2 regions of the Mesorhizobium sp. M0048 genome follow, and region 2 is predicted to be linked to the other one. Evidence: predicted binding sites of a transcription regulator. Region 2 holds the regulator's gene; the other holds the start of a gene.
The links. Region 2 encodes PhoB, which activates phosphate uptake and scavenging genes when phosphate is short. Its sites were predicted from a motif close to TGTCATNNANCTGTCAT; they were not measured.
Positions count from the first base shown of each region.

Region 1: the regulator PhoB is predicted to act here: its motif matches at 4,948-4,964, upstream of NKJ84_RS05225 (esterase-like activity of phytase family protein).

Region 1 covers NZ_JAMYUV010000003.1:223,000-230,961, reverse strand. Annotated here, with positions in the region: gene NKJ84_RS05250 (ATP-binding cassette domain-containing protein) at 1-315, opposite strand, end outside; gene NKJ84_RS05245 (substrate-binding domain-containing protein) at 402-1,415, opposite strand; gene NKJ84_RS05240 (sugar phosphate isomerase/epimerase family protein) at 1,581-2,486, opposite strand; gene NKJ84_RS05235 (Gfo/Idh/MocA family protein) at 2,486-3,520, opposite strand; gene NKJ84_RS05230 (LacI family DNA-binding transcriptional regulator) at 3,717-4,742, shown strand; gene NKJ84_RS05225 (esterase-like activity of phytase family protein) at 5,052-6,530, shown strand; partial or broken gene NKJ84_RS05220 (L,D-transpeptidase) at 6,678-7,462, opposite strand; gene NKJ84_RS05215 (MATE family efflux transporter) at 7,661-7,962, shown strand, end outside.
Region 2 covers NZ_JAMYUV010000001.1:254,834-262,795, forward strand. Annotated here, with positions in the region: gene pstS (phosphate ABC transporter substrate-binding protein PstS) at 1-935, shown strand, start outside; gene pstC (phosphate ABC transporter permease subunit PstC) at 995-1,984, shown strand; gene pstA (phosphate ABC transporter permease PstA) at 1,988-2,839, shown strand; gene pstB (phosphate ABC transporter ATP-binding protein PstB) at 2,836-3,639, shown strand; gene phoU (phosphate signaling complex protein PhoU) at 3,672-4,379, shown strand; gene phoB (phosphate regulon transcriptional regulator PhoB) at 4,396-5,085, shown strand; gene NKJ84_RS01350 (ROK family protein) at 5,095-6,339, opposite strand; gene xylF (D-xylose ABC transporter substrate-binding protein) at 6,624-7,664, shown strand; gene NKJ84_RS01360 (sugar ABC transporter permease) at 7,807-7,962, shown strand, end outside.

The sequences.
Region 1 (7,962 bases), on a different contig from region 2:
GCGGCCCATGAAGATATTGCGTACGATCGTCTGCTGCACGGCGAGCGCCCGGTCCTGGAACACCGTTTCGATACCGGCGTCGCGCGAGCGCGCAGGGCTCCATCCGGTCACCGGCTTGCCGCGGACGAGAATCTCGCCGCTGGTCGGTTTGACCACGCCGGACAGGATCTTGATCAGCGTCGACTTGCCGGCGCCATTGTCGCCGATCAGGCCGACCACCTCGCCGCGATCGACGCTGAGATTGACCCCGCCCAGCGCATAGACCTGGCCGTAGGACTTGGTGATGTCGCGCAGTTCGATGATGCGTTCGGCCATGGCGATCCTCGCTTGATTGTCGCGTGCCGGCCTTTTCGCCGGCGGTCCCGCCGGCCGGGCTCGATCCCGGCCGACGGCTTGGGAGGTCAGCGCAGCGCCTGCTTGGCGAGCTCGGCGACGATCTCGTAATTCTGCGGCGTGACGAAGCCGGCGCCGGTATCGACATTCATCGGTGCGAGACCCAGCACAACCTGCTGGCAGAGGCTGAGGATCGGCAGATAGCCCTGCAGGAACGGCTGCTGGTCGGCCGTCAGCTGCACCCAGCCGCCCTTGAAGCCCTCGACGATCTGCGGGCTGGTGTCGAAGCCGAAGTTGAAGATATCGCCCGGCTTCCTGCCCGCCGCCTGCATGTAAGTCGGGACGTTGCCCAGCATCTGTCCGCCGGGATAGCCAACCGCCTTGACGTCGGGATTGTTGAGCAGTGCCGCGGTGATCACCGGAAGGGCCAGATTGGGGTCGGAAGCCCATTCGCCGCTTGGCGGCGAGGAGAGCTGTATGACCTCGACGCCCGCTTCCTTGAGGGCAGCGACAGTGCCGCGTTCGCGCGCGCCGCGGCTCTCGTTCTCGAACGGGCCGATCATGATTGCCTTGTCGCCGGCCTTGAGCCCGGCCAGCTTGACCGCCTCGGCACCAAGCGCGCGGCCCTGCTGCTCCTGCTGGGCACCGACATAGCCGCCGCCGAACGCCGCCGTGACCGTCGGCACCGGCACGTTCTGGTACATCATCTTGATGCCGTCCTTGTGCGCCTGTTCGGCCAGCGGCATGATCGCGGCGTCGCCCGGGTGGCCCATCATGGCGATGCCTTGGGGCTTGACCGCGACAGCCTCGCGCAATTGCTGCACCATCTTCTCGACATCCCACTGGGAAAAGATGTAGTCGACCTTCGGCCCGAGATCGGCCGCCGCCTGCTTCGCGCCATTATAGACGATCGTGCCGAAGGCATCGCCCTCGGCGCCGCCGACGAAGAAACGGATATGGACATCCTTACACCACTGGGCATCGAGCGCCTGCGCCGGCAAGGTCGAGAGTGCGGCGGCGAGCGCCATCGCGGCCGCCGCGACGGTCGAGCGCAGAACTGTCCTTCTCATCGTAATGCTCATGCACTTATCCTCCCTTTGTTCCCTCGCTAGCCGAGGGGTTTTGACGATTGCTTCGGCATTGCGCCGCAATCTTTCGCTGGCCGGCACCTCCCGCCGGCTTGTCCTGTTTTTATGCATGTCGTTATCGCAAAACCGCTGGGCACTTTTGCGCGACATGCATTAGCCTCACACCGGGTTCGGCAGGTAGCTCGCGCCTCCCCGGCATTGTTGGAGATAATCCAGTGCCCGCGCCTGGCCGGTGATCTCGAGATCGCCGCGATAGACCGGGTCGTGCCAGCCCTCGATGTCGATGGCGCCCTTGTAGCCGGCCAGCCGCAGCTCGCTGATCACCCGCGTCCAGTCGCTGTCGCCGAAGCCAGGGGTGCGCATCTGCACGAACGGCAGGCGGCCGAACACGCCATGTTCGCGGATCACGTCCCAGCGCACCGTCGCGTCCTTGCCGTGGACGTGGAAGATACGCTGCGCCCATTTGCGGATCTGCGGGATCGGATCGATCAGATAGACCAGCTGGTGGCAGGGCTCCCACTCCAGGCCGAGATTGTCGTTTGGCAATTCGTTGAATATCAGCTCCCAGGCGTCCGGATTGTGGGCGATGTTCCAGTCGCCGCTGGCCCAGTTGCCGTCCATGGCGCAGTTCTCGAAGGCGATGCGCACGCCCTTGTCGGCGGCCCGCTTGGCGAGCGGCCCCCAGACCTCGCGGAAGCGCGGCAGGCTGTCGGGCAGCGGCTTGCCGCGGATGCGGCCGGTGAAGCCGCTGACCATGTTGGTGCCGAACCGATGCGCGTTGTCGATGATCGTTTCCCACGCCTCGAGCACGCCGCGATCGATCTCGCCGCTCTCCAGCGGATTGCCGAACACGCCGATCGACGAGACGATGACATCGGCATCGCCGATCGCCTCGCGGATCTCGCCCGCCAGCCGCGGAATGTCCTTGCCGCCCAGCGTCTGCCAGAAGAACGGCTGGATGCTCTCGAAGCCGAGCGGCAGGATCTGCCTGACATAGGCGGCCGGGTCGTCGAGGTTCGCACGCACCATGGTGCCGATCCTGATGTCGAGCAGCGGGTTTGGCATCATGACCCCTCCTGTTGAGCGATAGCGACCCGGCGCCCGGTTTCGGCGCTCTCGATCGCAGCGAAAACCATGGCCAGGCTCTTGATGTTGTCGGCGCCGCGCGTCTCCGGCTCGGTGCCGGTTTCGACGGCGCGGACGAAATCCTGGATGATGCCGAGATGGCCGCCGACGCGATCTGCCGGGTCGAGCGGCGGCACGGCTATCGGTTCGGTGCGGTCGAACAGGCCTTCACGGACCGGCCGCACGACTTCCGCCTTCAATCCGTCCGCGCCGTCCCAGACAATGCTGCCGCGCTCGGCGACGATCCGCCATGTACTGTCCCAGCTTGTACGGAAGCCGGCCGCGCACCAACTGCCGGCATAGGTGAACAGCTTGCCGCCGCCGAGGTTGAAGCTTGCGGCTGCCGACGACCCTTGCCGATACCAGGAGTTGGCCGGCTCCCACTCCTGGCAATAGACGCCGGCCGGTTCGCCGGCCACCATGTAGCGGGCTGCATCGAATGTGTGGATCGCCATATCGAGCAGCAGCACATGGCGCATCTCTTCGCGAAAACCGCCGAAATGCGGCGCAACGAAGAAATCGGCGTGGATGCTGGTTGGCGCACCAATGGCGCCGGAATCGAGAAAGCGCCGGATGCGCCTGACATTGGCGACATAGCGGCGGTTCTGCACGACGGCATGGATGCGGCCGGCGCTGCGGGCCGCCTCGACAATGGCACGCGCATTGTCCGGGCTGTCGGCCAGCGGCTTTTCGGTCAAGAGATGGCAATGGTGGGCAAAGGCGGAAAGCGCGACCTCGCGGCGGGCGGCGGGAACCACGACGTCGAATACCGCGTCGGGCCTGGTCTGGTCGAGCACGGCGTCGAGCTCAGTTCCGATGACGGCGCCGGAAAGCTCGTATTCGCGCGCCCTTGCCCGCGCCCTTTCGGCGTCGAGATCAACCAGGCCGACAATGGCGAGCCCGTCGATCTGCTTGGCCGCATCGAGCCAGGCCTTGCTCATCGCGCCGCAGCCGACCAGGACGACATTGATCATCCAGCACTCCTCCCTCTCGGCCCCTCCAGACCGATCGTCACGGCGTTCACGGCAGAGCCGCAAACGTTCTTCCGTAAACGTTTACGAGAACACACCCGATGGCGTAGAATGTCAATTGGCCGGCTGTGAAAAATCGTGGCGTCGGCTTGGCCCGGAGAGCAGCCGGTGCTAGCCAAGCAAGGGGGAGAACTGTCCTTTGGCGTCCAGCATTCACGACCTTGCGCGTCACCTGAATATTTCGATCGGCACGGTGTCGCGCGCGCTCAACGGCCGCGCCGACGTCAATGCCGACACACGCCAGCGCGTGCTCGATGCGGCCAAGAAGCTGAATTATTCGCCGAACCAGTCCGGCCGCAGCCTGCGGCGCGGCGCCACCCATTCGATCGCCTTCATGCTGCAGCCTCATCCGGGCGACCAGGAATATGGCGAGCCGTTCTTCATTCCGTTCCTGACCGGGTTGCAGGCCAAGCTCGCCGAAAGCGGCCTCGACCTGATCGTAGTGATGGGCGCGCCGGGCGACTACCAGCAGGAGCGCCTGCGCCGTGTCGTCGAGACGCGGCGGGCCGATGCCGTGGTGCTGGCCTGGACGCGGCGCGAGGACGAGCGCATCGACTATTTGACCCAGGCCGGTTTCCCGTTCGCGACGCTCGGCCGCAGCCGCTCCGGCGGCGATGCCTATCCCTCGCTCGACCTCGATTTCGAAAAAGCCGGGGCTGACGCGGTCGATCGTCTCGTCGCGCGCGGTCACCGCCGCATCGCCGCCATCCGCCCGTCGCTCGACCTCAATTTCGGCTATCTGTTCCTCGCCGGCTATCGCAAGGCGTTGCGGCGGCACGGCATCGAATTCGACCCCGAGTTGATCGCCGACGGCTTCATCAACGAGGCCGGCGGCTACGCGGTGATGCCGAAGGTCATGCACTCCAAGGACCCGCCGACGGCCATCATCTTCAACAACGACGCGATGGCGCTTGGCGGCTGCAAGGCTCTGGCCGAGGCGGGCATCAGGCCCGGCCACGACGTTGCGGTGATCGTCATCGTCGACACCCCGCTCTGCCGCTATTTTTCGCCGGCGCTGACCGGCTTCCGCCCGGCGCTCGAGCCGATGGGCGAGCGGTTGGCCGAAATGCTGCTGGCATCGATCCCGGCTTACGCCGGCGCCGAAGGCGCACGCATCATCCGTGAAGTCTGGCCGCTGGAACTGATCGCGCGCGACAGCGATTGAATCGCGGCACTTCCCTTCTCCCCTTGGGGAGAAGGTGGCCGAGCCCACGGGTCTTGCCTTCGGCAAGCCAGAGGACAGGCTCAGCTCGGTCGGATGAGGGTGCTCCAGCTCGGCACCGAGGCACTCCGTCCAGCACCCCTCTTCCGTCTCGGCGCTGCGCGCCGATCCACCTGCTCCCACAAGGGACGAAGGAACAAGCGCCCTCTGTCACGCAAGTATCATGTTCGCGTCCTAGACCTTTTTCGGAAAGCGCTGGCGGCATGTCGATGCGACGCCCGCTTCGGCTGTTTTGTCACAAAGAGGATTTCCATGAAAAACCTGCACCGAAACGCGTCCCTCGCGGTCGCGCTGGCGATGTTCACCGCCTTGACTCCGGCCTTGGCTGAAAACGCAGCGACCGTCGGCGGCGTCAGCTTCGTCAACAAGGGCCTGGTCGGTGTCGGTCGCATCCCGGCCAGCCAAAGGGACAAGTTCGGCGAGACGTTTGGCTCCGGCTCGGGCATGGCGATCGACGCTGCCGGCTGGACGCATGGCGCCGATGGCTATAAGGGCTCGCTGTGGCTGCTGCCGGATCGTGGCTACAATGTCGTCGGCACCACCGATTACCGTCCGCGCATCAACACGATTGCCATCGAATTCGCCCAGATCGCACCGGGTGCGGCACCAGCCGCCGGCCAGGAACAGTCGGGCCTCAAGGCAACCCTTGCCGACACCATGCTTTTGACCGACGACAAGGGCGCCGACGCAACCGGCCTCGATCCGCTCAACGGCGTGCGCGCCGCGACCGACGACATGCCGATCCTGCCCGAAGCCAACGGCAAGCTCGCGCTCGATAACGAGGCGATCGTGCGGCTGCCCGACGGCACCATGTTCATCTCGGACGAATATGGTCCGAACATCTACCACTTCTCCGCCGATGGGCGTCTGATGTCGGCAACGCAGTCGCCGGCGGCGCTTGTCCCGATGCGTCATGGAACGCCGAACTTCGCGTCCAACAATCCGGGACCGGGCGCGGCAGACCCAGATCCGACGGATCCCGAAACCGGCCGTCAGAACAACCAGGGCCTCGAAGGCATGGCACTGACGCCGGACGGGAAGTTCCTGATCGCTGTGCTGCAATCGGCCCCCAGACAGGATGGCGGCGATTCCGCTTCGACGCGCCAGAACACGCGCGCGCTGGTCTACGATGCCTCGGATCCGGCCCAACTCAAGCTTGCGCATGAATATGTTGTGCCGCTGCCGGTGTTCACCGATGCCAAGGGCAAGACCAAGATTGCCGCGCAGAGCGAAATCGTGGCTCTGTCGGACAAGACCTTCCTGATGCTGGCGCGCGACAGCGGCAACGGCCAGGGGGTGAAGGGCGACACCTCGCTCTATCGCGAGATCAGCGTCGTCGATGTGTCGGCGGCAACCGACATCGCCGGCACCGAGTTCGACAAGGACAAGCCGGTTGCGCCCAAAGGTGAGCTCGATCCCTCGGTGACGCCGGCCAAGCTGACGCCGTTCATCGACATCAACGACAAGACCGAGCTCGGCCACTTCGGGCTGCACAATGGCGCGCCCAATGACCGCAACAACCTTTCGGAGAAGTGGGAGGCGATGTCGGTGGTGAGCGTCCTCGATCCAACACGGCCCGACGACTATTTCCTGTTCGTCGCCAACGACAATGACTTTCTCACCCAGGACGGCTTCCAGGTCGGCGCGGCCTACAAGGCCGAAGATGGCGCCGATGTCGACACGATGTTCCTGGTCTATCAGGTCACGCTTCCAGGCCTCGCCGGGAAGTAGCGACACCCCCAGGCAGGCGGACGCGCCGAACGCGTCGGCCTGCCTGGCACGATCGAACGGTCGGGCCCTTCAGTTGCGGCTCGCCGGCACAAGGATTGTGTTCTAGTGGGTTTGCAAAACCTAAGACTGATGATCCGTCGAAGGCACTTACCTCAACATCTCCGCGTCCTTTGGCACGCCCGCATCGATCGGCTCGGCCGTCCTGTCCGACACGGCGGCGATCTTCCCGGCGGCCGACAGGTTCGGGCGCACGAAGACCGGCGCGACGCCGTCGACGCGGCTGTAGAGGTCGATAATGTCCTGATTCATGAAGCGCACACAGCCGGAGGAAGCGTTCTTCCCGATGGAATCCCACTCCGGCGTGCCGTGCAGCCGGTACATCGTGTCCTTGCCGTCGCGGAAGAGATATAGCGCGCGTGCGCCCAGCGGGCTGTGCGGGCCGGGCGGCATGCCGTCCTTGTATTTCGCAAGTTCCGGCCGGCGCTGGATCATCTCCGGCGGCGGCGTCCAGACCGGCCACTTCTTCCTCGCCTGAACCACGGCGCTGCCGGTCCGAAACCGGCCTTGCCGAGGCTGACGCCATAGCGAATTGCCTTGCCGCCGTCGCGCACCAGATAGAGGAAGTGCTCGGAGGTATCGACGACGATCGTGCCGGGTTTTTCTCCGGTCGGATCGGACACGATTTGGCGCACGAATTTCGGATCGACCTTGGCTACCGGGATTGCCGGCAGTTGATAGCCCTCGTCGACGCGCGCCGCATACATACTTGCGGCATCGCCGAAAGCCGGATCGCTTGGCGCCGCGGTCACTGGCGGCGCCGCTACGTCCGTCGTGGTGCACGCCGAAAGAGCCACGGAGGCCGCGCCCAAAGCGGATGCACCAAGAAACGCACGCCGGTTCAGGCGCTCAAAAAACAGCGGAATATCGGACATGAACCCCCGGCTTGCCCATGAGATCTAGGAAAGATGCGGCCCCACGCGTGCAGGATCAATATACGATTCCGGAAGCTTTGAGAACATGATTGGATCAAGGCACGCCAGGCGGAATTCGCAACGCTGCGTCGACCTGTCTCGTTAAATCGGCAATCATTGCGGACCGGACTCAAGATAGCCTTCGCCGAGTTGCCTGCCATGGACGACAAGATGCCCGCACGCCGGCGGACCAGCGACCTCACCAGTGGACCTATCCCGCGTACATTGCTGCTGTTCGCCCTGCCGGTGCTCGGCTCCAATGTTCTGCAGTCGCTCAACGGCTCAATCAATGCCGTCTGGGTCGGTCGTTTCCTCGGCGAAGCGGCGCTGACCGCCACGTCCAATGCCAACCTCGTGCTGTTTCTCATCCTCGGCACCGTCTTCGGCATCGGCATGGCGGCGACCATCCTGGTCGCGCAATCGGTCGGCGCCCGCGATCTGCCCGAAGCCCGCCGCATCGT
Region 2 (7,962 bases):
ATGCGAAGTGGGCCGACACCTACAAGAAAGACACCGGCGTTGGCCTCAACTACCAGTCGATCGGTTCCGGCGGCGGTATCAAGCAGATCAAGGCCAAGACCGTTACCTTCGGCGCTTCGGATGCGCCGCTCAAGGGCGACGAGCTTGAAGCGTCCGGACTGGCTCAGTTCCCGATGGTGATGGGCGGCATCGTTCCGGTCGTCAATCTCGAAGGCATCAAGCCGGGCGAGTTGGTTCTCGACGGCCCGACGCTGGCCGACATCTTCCTCGGCAAGATCACGAGCTGGGATGACGAGGCGATCAAGAAGCTCAATCCCGACGTCAAGCTGCCTTCGCAAGCGATCGCGGTCGTTCACCGTTCCGATGGTTCGGGCACGACGTTCAACTTCACCTATTACCTCGGCGACGTCAGCGCGGACTGGAAAGAAAAGGTTGGCGTCGACAAGGCCGTGGAATGGCCGGTCGGCATCGGCGCCAAAGGCAATGAGGGCGTTGCCAACAACGTCTCCCAGACCGGCGGCGCGATCGGTTATGTCGAATACGCCTACGCCAAGCAGAACAAGCTCACCCACACCGACATGATCAACAAGGACGGCAAGAAGGTCGAGCCCACCGCAGCCGCGTTCTCGGCGGCAGCGGCCAATGCCGACTGGAGCTCGCAGCCGGGCTATGGGGTGATCCTCGCCAATGAGCCGGGCGCCGAGTCCTGGCCGATGACGGCGGCGACGTGGATCCTCCTGTATAAGAAGCCGGACGACGCCGCGACCACCGGCGAAGCGCTCAAATTCTTCGCCTGGGCGTATGACAAGGGCGACGAGATGGCCGGCGAGCTGGACTACGTTCCGATGCCCGACAAGGTGGTTGAGAGCGTCAAGGCCATGTGGGCCAAGGAAGTCGTCGGCGACGATGGCAAGCCGCTCTACTCGGCTATGTAATCTCCTCCAGGGAGGGCGTCGACGGCGCCCTCCCTGTTGCCTTTAATCGCGAGGACCCAATGACCATCGCTTCCGATGCCATGCCATCATCTGCAGCAGCCCGGGCCAGGGACGCTACGGTGCGGCGCTTCGCGCTCACAGATGCCATATTTCGCGGACTCACCCGCGCTTCCGCAATCCTTGTGCTGGTCATCCTCGGCGGTGTCGCGATCTCGCTGTTTGCCGGCTCATGGCAGGCGCTGTCGTCCTTCGGCTTTTCTTTCCTGACGACTGAGAGCTGGAATCCGGTCACGGAAAAATTTGGCGCACTGGCGCCGATCTACGGCACCCTGGTAACGGCGGCCATCGCCATCCTGATCGCGGTTCCGATCGGCATCGGCATTGCGATCTTTCTCACCGAGCTCTGCCCGCGCCCGCTCAGGCGCCCGATCGGCATAGCGGTCGAGCTATTGGCCGGCATTCCCTCGATCATCTATGGTATCTGGGGCCTGTTCGTGTTCGCGCCATTCCTGCAGACGACGATACAGCCCTTCATCATCAACATCTTCCACGGCGTGCCGGGACTATCCAGCCTTTTCGCCGGCCCTCCTTACGGCATCGGCCTTCTGACCTCGGCGCTGATCCTCGCCATAATGGTGTTGCCCTTCATCACCTCGATCACCAAGGATGTCTTCGATACGGTGCCGGCGGTGCTGAAGGAATCGGCCTACGGCATCGGTTGCACGACCTGGGAAGTGACCCGGCGCGTGGTCATTCCCTATACCCGCATCGGCATCATGGGCGGCGTCATGCTTGGCCTCGGCCGGGCACTCGGCGAAACCATGGCGGTGACTTTCGTCATCGGCAACGCGCATCGCATCAGTGCCTCCCTGTTCGCACCGGGCACGACGATTTCGGCGACCATCGCCAATGAATTTACCGAGGCCGACGGCGACCTCTACACCTCCTCGCTGGTCGCGCTCGGCCTGATCCTGTTCGTCATCACCTTCCTGATCCTTGCCGCCGCCCGCTATATGCTGATGCGGATCGACGCCCGTACGGGAGCCTGACCGATGTCGACATCCTCATCGCTCCACAGCCGCCGCAAAGCCAGGAATTCGGTGATGATGGCGCTTTGCGTCGTCGCCGCCGGCATCGGGCTTGCCTGGCTGGCGCTCATCCTCGGTGCGTTGGTCTATAAGGGCACAGCCGGGCTTTCGTTCGCGGTCTTCACCGAGATGACGCCACCACCGGGCGAGGCCGGCGGCCTGCTCAATGCCATCGCGGGCAGCCTGCTGATGACGATCATCGCCGTTGTCGTCGGCACGCCGATCGGCGTGCTGGCGGGAACCTACATGGCCGAGTATGGACGCTTTTCGCGCATCACCACCGTCGTCCGCTTCATCAACGACATCCTGTTGTCGGCGCCGTCGATCATCATCGGCTTGTTCGTCTATGAATTGATGGTGCGGCCAATGGGACATTTCTCGGCCATTGCCGGCGCCGTGGCGCTTGCCATCCTGGTCATTCCGGTGGTCGTGCGCACCACTGAAGACATGCTCAACCTGGTGCCGAACGCGTTGCGTGAAGCCGGTGCCGCGATCGGCGCGCCGCGCTGGGTGGTGATCCGTTCGGTCGCCTACCGCGCCGCATTGTCCGGCATCGTCACCGGCATATTGCTGGCGATAGCACGCATTTCCGGCGAGACGGCGCCGCTGCTCTTCACCGCGCTCAACAACCAGTTCTGGAGCAGCAATATCAACGCGCCGATGGCCAGCCTGCCGGTGACCATCTTCCAGTTCGCTCTCAGCCCTTACGAGGAATGGCAGCAACTGGCGTGGACCGGCGCACTCATAATCACCCTGACGGTTCTGGGCTTGAGCATCCTCGCCCGCAGCCTTACCGGACGCAGAGAGGACAGATGACACAGATGTTGTCCCCGGACATGACGATGACCGAAACGGTCACCGAGAAGACGAAGATCGAGGTCAAGAACCTCAACTTCTACTACGGCCAGAGCAAGGCGCTGAAGGACATCAGCCTGTCGCTGCCCGAGCGCAGCGTCACGGCCTTCATCGGCCCTTCGGGTTGCGGGAAATCGACGCTGCTGCGCGTCTTCAACCGCATCTACGAGCTCTACCCGAAACAGACCGCCGAGGGCCAGGTGCTGCTCGACGGCAAGAACATTCTCGACCGGTCGCAGGATCTCAACCTCCTCAGGACAAAGATCGGCATGGTATTCCAGAAGCCGACGCCGTTCCCGATGTCGATCTACGAGAACATAGCCTTCGGCGTCAGGCTCTACGAGAATCTCGGCAAGTCCGAGATGGACGGCCGCGTCGAGCAAGCGTTGAAGCGGGCCGCGCTGTGGAGCGAGGTCAAGGACAAGCTAAACGCCAGCGGCTTGAGCCTGTCCGGCGGCCAGCAGCAGCGGCTCTGCATTGCCCGCACCGTGGCAGTGAAGCCGGAAGTCATTCTGCTCGACGAACCGGCTTCGGCCCTCGACCCGCTGTCGACGGCCAAGATCGAGGAACTGATCGACGAGCTGCAAGCCGACTACACGATCGTCATCGTCACCCACAACATGCAGCAAGCGGCGCGCGTGTCGCGCCAGACCGCCTTCATGTATCTGGGTGAACTGGTCGAGTTCGACCGGACCGAGAAGATATTCACGTCGCCCCGCGAGAAGCGCACGCAGGACTACATCACTGGCCGCTTCGGCTGAGCCGTTCCGATCATGCATATGAGGACAGGACCATGGGCGAACACACAGTCGCTTCTTTCGACGAGGATCTCGAGCAGATCAGCAAGCTGATCCGCGACATGGCCGACCTCGCCGGTTCGATGGTCGGCGGGGCGACCAAGGCCCTGTTGAATTCCGATAACGTGCTGGCGCAACGCGTCGTCTCCGACGACGCCATCATGGATGCGCGTCAACGCGAACTGGACGATCGCGCCATCACCCTGATCGCCAAGCGCCAGCCAATGGCTCACGATCTGCGCCATGTCGTCGGAGCGATCCGCATGGCCGGCGACCTCGAACGCATCGGCGACCTTGCCAAGAATATCGCCAAGCGTGTGAGCGCGGTCGGCCTCAGCGCCACGCCGCGCGACCTATCGCATTCCATCGATGCGATGGCGCAGCTAGTGCTCATCCAGGTGCAGGGCGTCATCGAGGAGTATGCTGCAGGCGATGCGGCCGCCTTGGCCAAGCTGCGCGCCGCCGACGAGCGTATCGACGTCAAATACACGTCCGTGTTCCGCGAGCTGTTAACCTACATGATGGAAGATCCGCGCAACATCACTGCTTGCACGCATCTGCTGTTCTGCGCCAAGAATCTCGAGCGGATCGGCGACCATGTCACCAACATCGCCGAAAATGCGTATTATGTGCTGACCGGCGAACAATTGCCGGTCAATCGTCCGAAGCAGGACGAAACGACAATGTCCGCGCCGGTGACATGATGGGGGTGCCCAGCCGATGATCGCACCACGCATAATGGTGGTGGAGGACGAGGAGCCGTTGGGCGTGCTGCTCCGCTACAATCTCGAATCCGAAGGCTACCAGGTCGAGGTGGTGACACGCGGCGACGAAGCCGAGATCCGTTTGCAGGAGAATGTGCCCGACCTTCTGGTGCTCGACTGGATGATACCGGCGGTTTCCGGCATCGAGCTCTGCCGCCGGTTGCGCGTGCGCCCCGAAACCGAGCGGCTGCCGATCATCATGCTGACCGCGCGCGGCGAGGAGAGCGATCGGGTGCGCGGTCTTTCGACCGGCGCCGACGACTATCTCGTCAAACCGTTTTCGACGCCGGAATTCATGGCCAGGGTCAAGGCGCTGCTGCGGCGCGCCAAGCCGGAAGTGCTGTCCAGCGTGCTGAAGGTCGGCGACATCGTGCTCGATCGCGAATCGCACAGGGTCTATCGCAAGAAGAGCGAAATCAGGCTCGGGCCGACCGAATTCCGGTTGCTCGAGTTCATGATGCGGCATCCGGGCCGCGTCTTCTCGCGTAGCCAGTTGCTCGATAATGTCTGGGGCGAGACGATCTACATCGACGAACGCACCGTCGACGTCCATGTCGGGCGGCTGCGTAAAGCCGTCAATAACGGCCGCATGCCGGATGTCATCCGCACCATCCGCGGTGCCGGCTATGCGATCAGGGAAGATTGACCCGCCTGGTCAGGCGACGTTCTTTCTGACGCCGGGCCTCATTTGCGCGCCCGGCGCGAAAATCTCCTGGTCGACGAAGCTTAACGCCCGCATCGCGCAGCCTTCGCGGATCAGCGGCAATTCGTTCGGCTCGGTATCGAAGGAGATCGAGCCCGAGTGCTGGCCGCCGGCGGTCTGGGCGATGGCCTTGCGCAAGGCCGGCTCGATCAGATCGAAGGCGGCGGCACTGGCGCCGACCATCGCGACCGGTGCCGGATCGATCAGCGCGAACAGCGAGCCGAGACCGAAACCCAGCGCTTCGCCGGCCTTGCGGTAGGCCTCGCGTTCCGGCCCATCCTTCTCGCGCGCGCGGGCGGCCAGCGCGCGCATGTCGGCGTCGCTGACGTCGGCGATAGGTTCGCTGTCTTCGCTCATCTGCCTGGCGTTGCGCCAGATGGCATAGTTGCCGGCATAGGCTTCGATGCAGCCGCGCCGCCCGCAACGGCAGAGCGCTCCGCCCGGACGATGGATCATGTGGCCAAATTCGCCGCCCGAGGAATGCGTCCCGGTGAACAGTTCGCCCTTCAGCACAAGCCCCATACCGATGCCATGCGAAAGCAGGATGGCGATGAAGTCGTCGCGATAGCGATCCGGATCGCGCCAGCGCAAAGCCACCGCCATCATATTGCAGTCGTTCTCCACCGTGGCCGGGATACCGAATTCGTCTTCCAGCATGTCGGCAAAGGCGATGTCGGTCTGCGGCGTGATCGGCGACCACAGCATGGCGCGTGCAGGGGAGTCGGTAATGCCCTGAATCGCCAGGGCGATGCGGGCGACACTGCGGGCGTCAAGGTCTGGGTCCTCGAGCCGGCGCCGGACGATGGCCATGCATTCGCGGATCAGCTCGTCGCGCGGCATGGTCAGCGTGTCCAGCCGGCGCTGTTCCTCGGCGACCACCTGTCCCGCATAGTCGATAATGGCGGCCGACAGGAAATTCAGTGACAACACCACGGTCAGCACCGCCGCCGCTTCCGGGTTGAGGGCGAGGCCGACCTGCGGACGACCGCGTTTCAACGAAACGGCCTCACTTGCCTTGCTCTCGGCGAGGATGCCTTCCCGTATCAGGTCGGAGGAGATCGCCGATATGGTTGAATGACTGAGGCCGGTGGTGGCTGCGATCTCCGTACGCGACGGCTGGCCGGCCCGGCGCACCGCCGAGATCACCATCGCCCGGTTGCGCCGGCGCAAATCGTCGTGGCGGATTCCGACCGACATCGTTTTGCTTTCCTCCCGGTTGCCGCGGCCGCTCATGAACCGGAAGCCGTCGGTAATGTCCGACAAATAGTGTCGGATGCGGCAAATAGTGTCAGATGCAGGTGGCGCTGTCATCGTTTATTCCGACGCTCGAAAAAACTCGCACAGTCATCAAAATCCATCACAATCGATGTTGACAGCAGCCGGAGATCGGGCCAGTATTTTTTCGAGGCTCGAAAAAATTAGAGCTTCTAAGCTGGTCGTTGAGCAATTGGTCACGCCGTACGCGGCGCAGGGAGGATATGATGAAGAAATTCACGACCGCCATTCTGGCGGGTGTCGCCATGACGCTGGCGCTGGCGTCGGTGGCGCAGGCGAAAGACAAGGTCATCGGCGTTTCCTGGTCGAACTTCCAGGAAGAGCGCTGGAAGACCGACGAGGCCGCAATGAAGGCGGCCATCGAGGCCGCCGGCGACAAGTATATTTCCGCCGACGCACAGTCCAACCCCGGCAAGCAGCTCACCGACGTCGAGAGCCTGATCTCGCAGGGTGCCAATGCGCTGATCATCCTGGCACAGGATGCCTCGGCCATCGGGCCGGCCGTGCAGAAGGCACTGGACGAAGGCATCCCGGTCGTCGGCTATGACCGGCTGATCGAGAACAAGGACGTGTTCTATCTGACCTTCGACAACAAGGAAGTCGGCCGCATGCAGGCCCGCGAAGTCTTCAAGGTGAAGCCGGAAGGCAACTACGTCTTCATCAAGGGTTCGGGTTCCGATCCGAATGCCGATTTCCTGTTTGCCGGTTCGATGGAGGTGCTGAAGGAGGCCATCGACAGCGGCAAGATCAAGAATGTCGGCGAGGCCTATACGGACGGCTGGCTGCCGGCCAACGCTCAGAAGAACATGGAACAGTTCCTGACCGCCAACGACAACAAGGTCGATGCCGTGGTCGCGGCCAATGACGGCACCGCCGGTGGCGTCGTCGCCGCGCTGACGGCGCAAGGGCTGGCCGGATCGGTTCCGGTCTCGGGCCAGGACGGCGACCACGCCGCACTGAACCGCATCGCGCTTGGCACACAGACCGTGTCGGTGTGGAAGGACGCGCGCGAGCTCGGCAAGAACGCCGCCGAGATCGCCTCGCAGCTTGCCGACGGCAAGCAGATGACCGACATTGCCGGCGTGAAGGATTTCACCACGCCCGGCGGCAACACGGTCAAGTCGCTGTTCCTGACTCCGGTCGCCATCACCAAGGATAACCTCAACGTCGTCATCGACGCCGGCTGGATCAAGAAAGAAGAGGTCTGCGCCGGCGTGGCGGCTGGCACTGTTGCGGTCTGCAACTGAGCCGACGTTTCCGAGAAGTCCGAACGCCGCGGCCGCTCGCCGCGGCGTTTTTTCAAAAAGAATTGTTTTTCCGCTTCCGGCGGATAACTTCTAGGCTGCTTCCGGCATCCGCGGCAGACGGCAACCCGGCGGGAGAAACATGATGACCGACACGACTTCCAACACGCCGGTCGACAGCACGGCAGACCGGGCGCGGGAATCCGAGCTCGGCATCGTTGCCCGGTTTCTCAAGGCAACCGAGATCGACACCCGCATGCTCGGCATGGTCGGCGCGCTGTTGGTCATCTGGGTCGGCCTG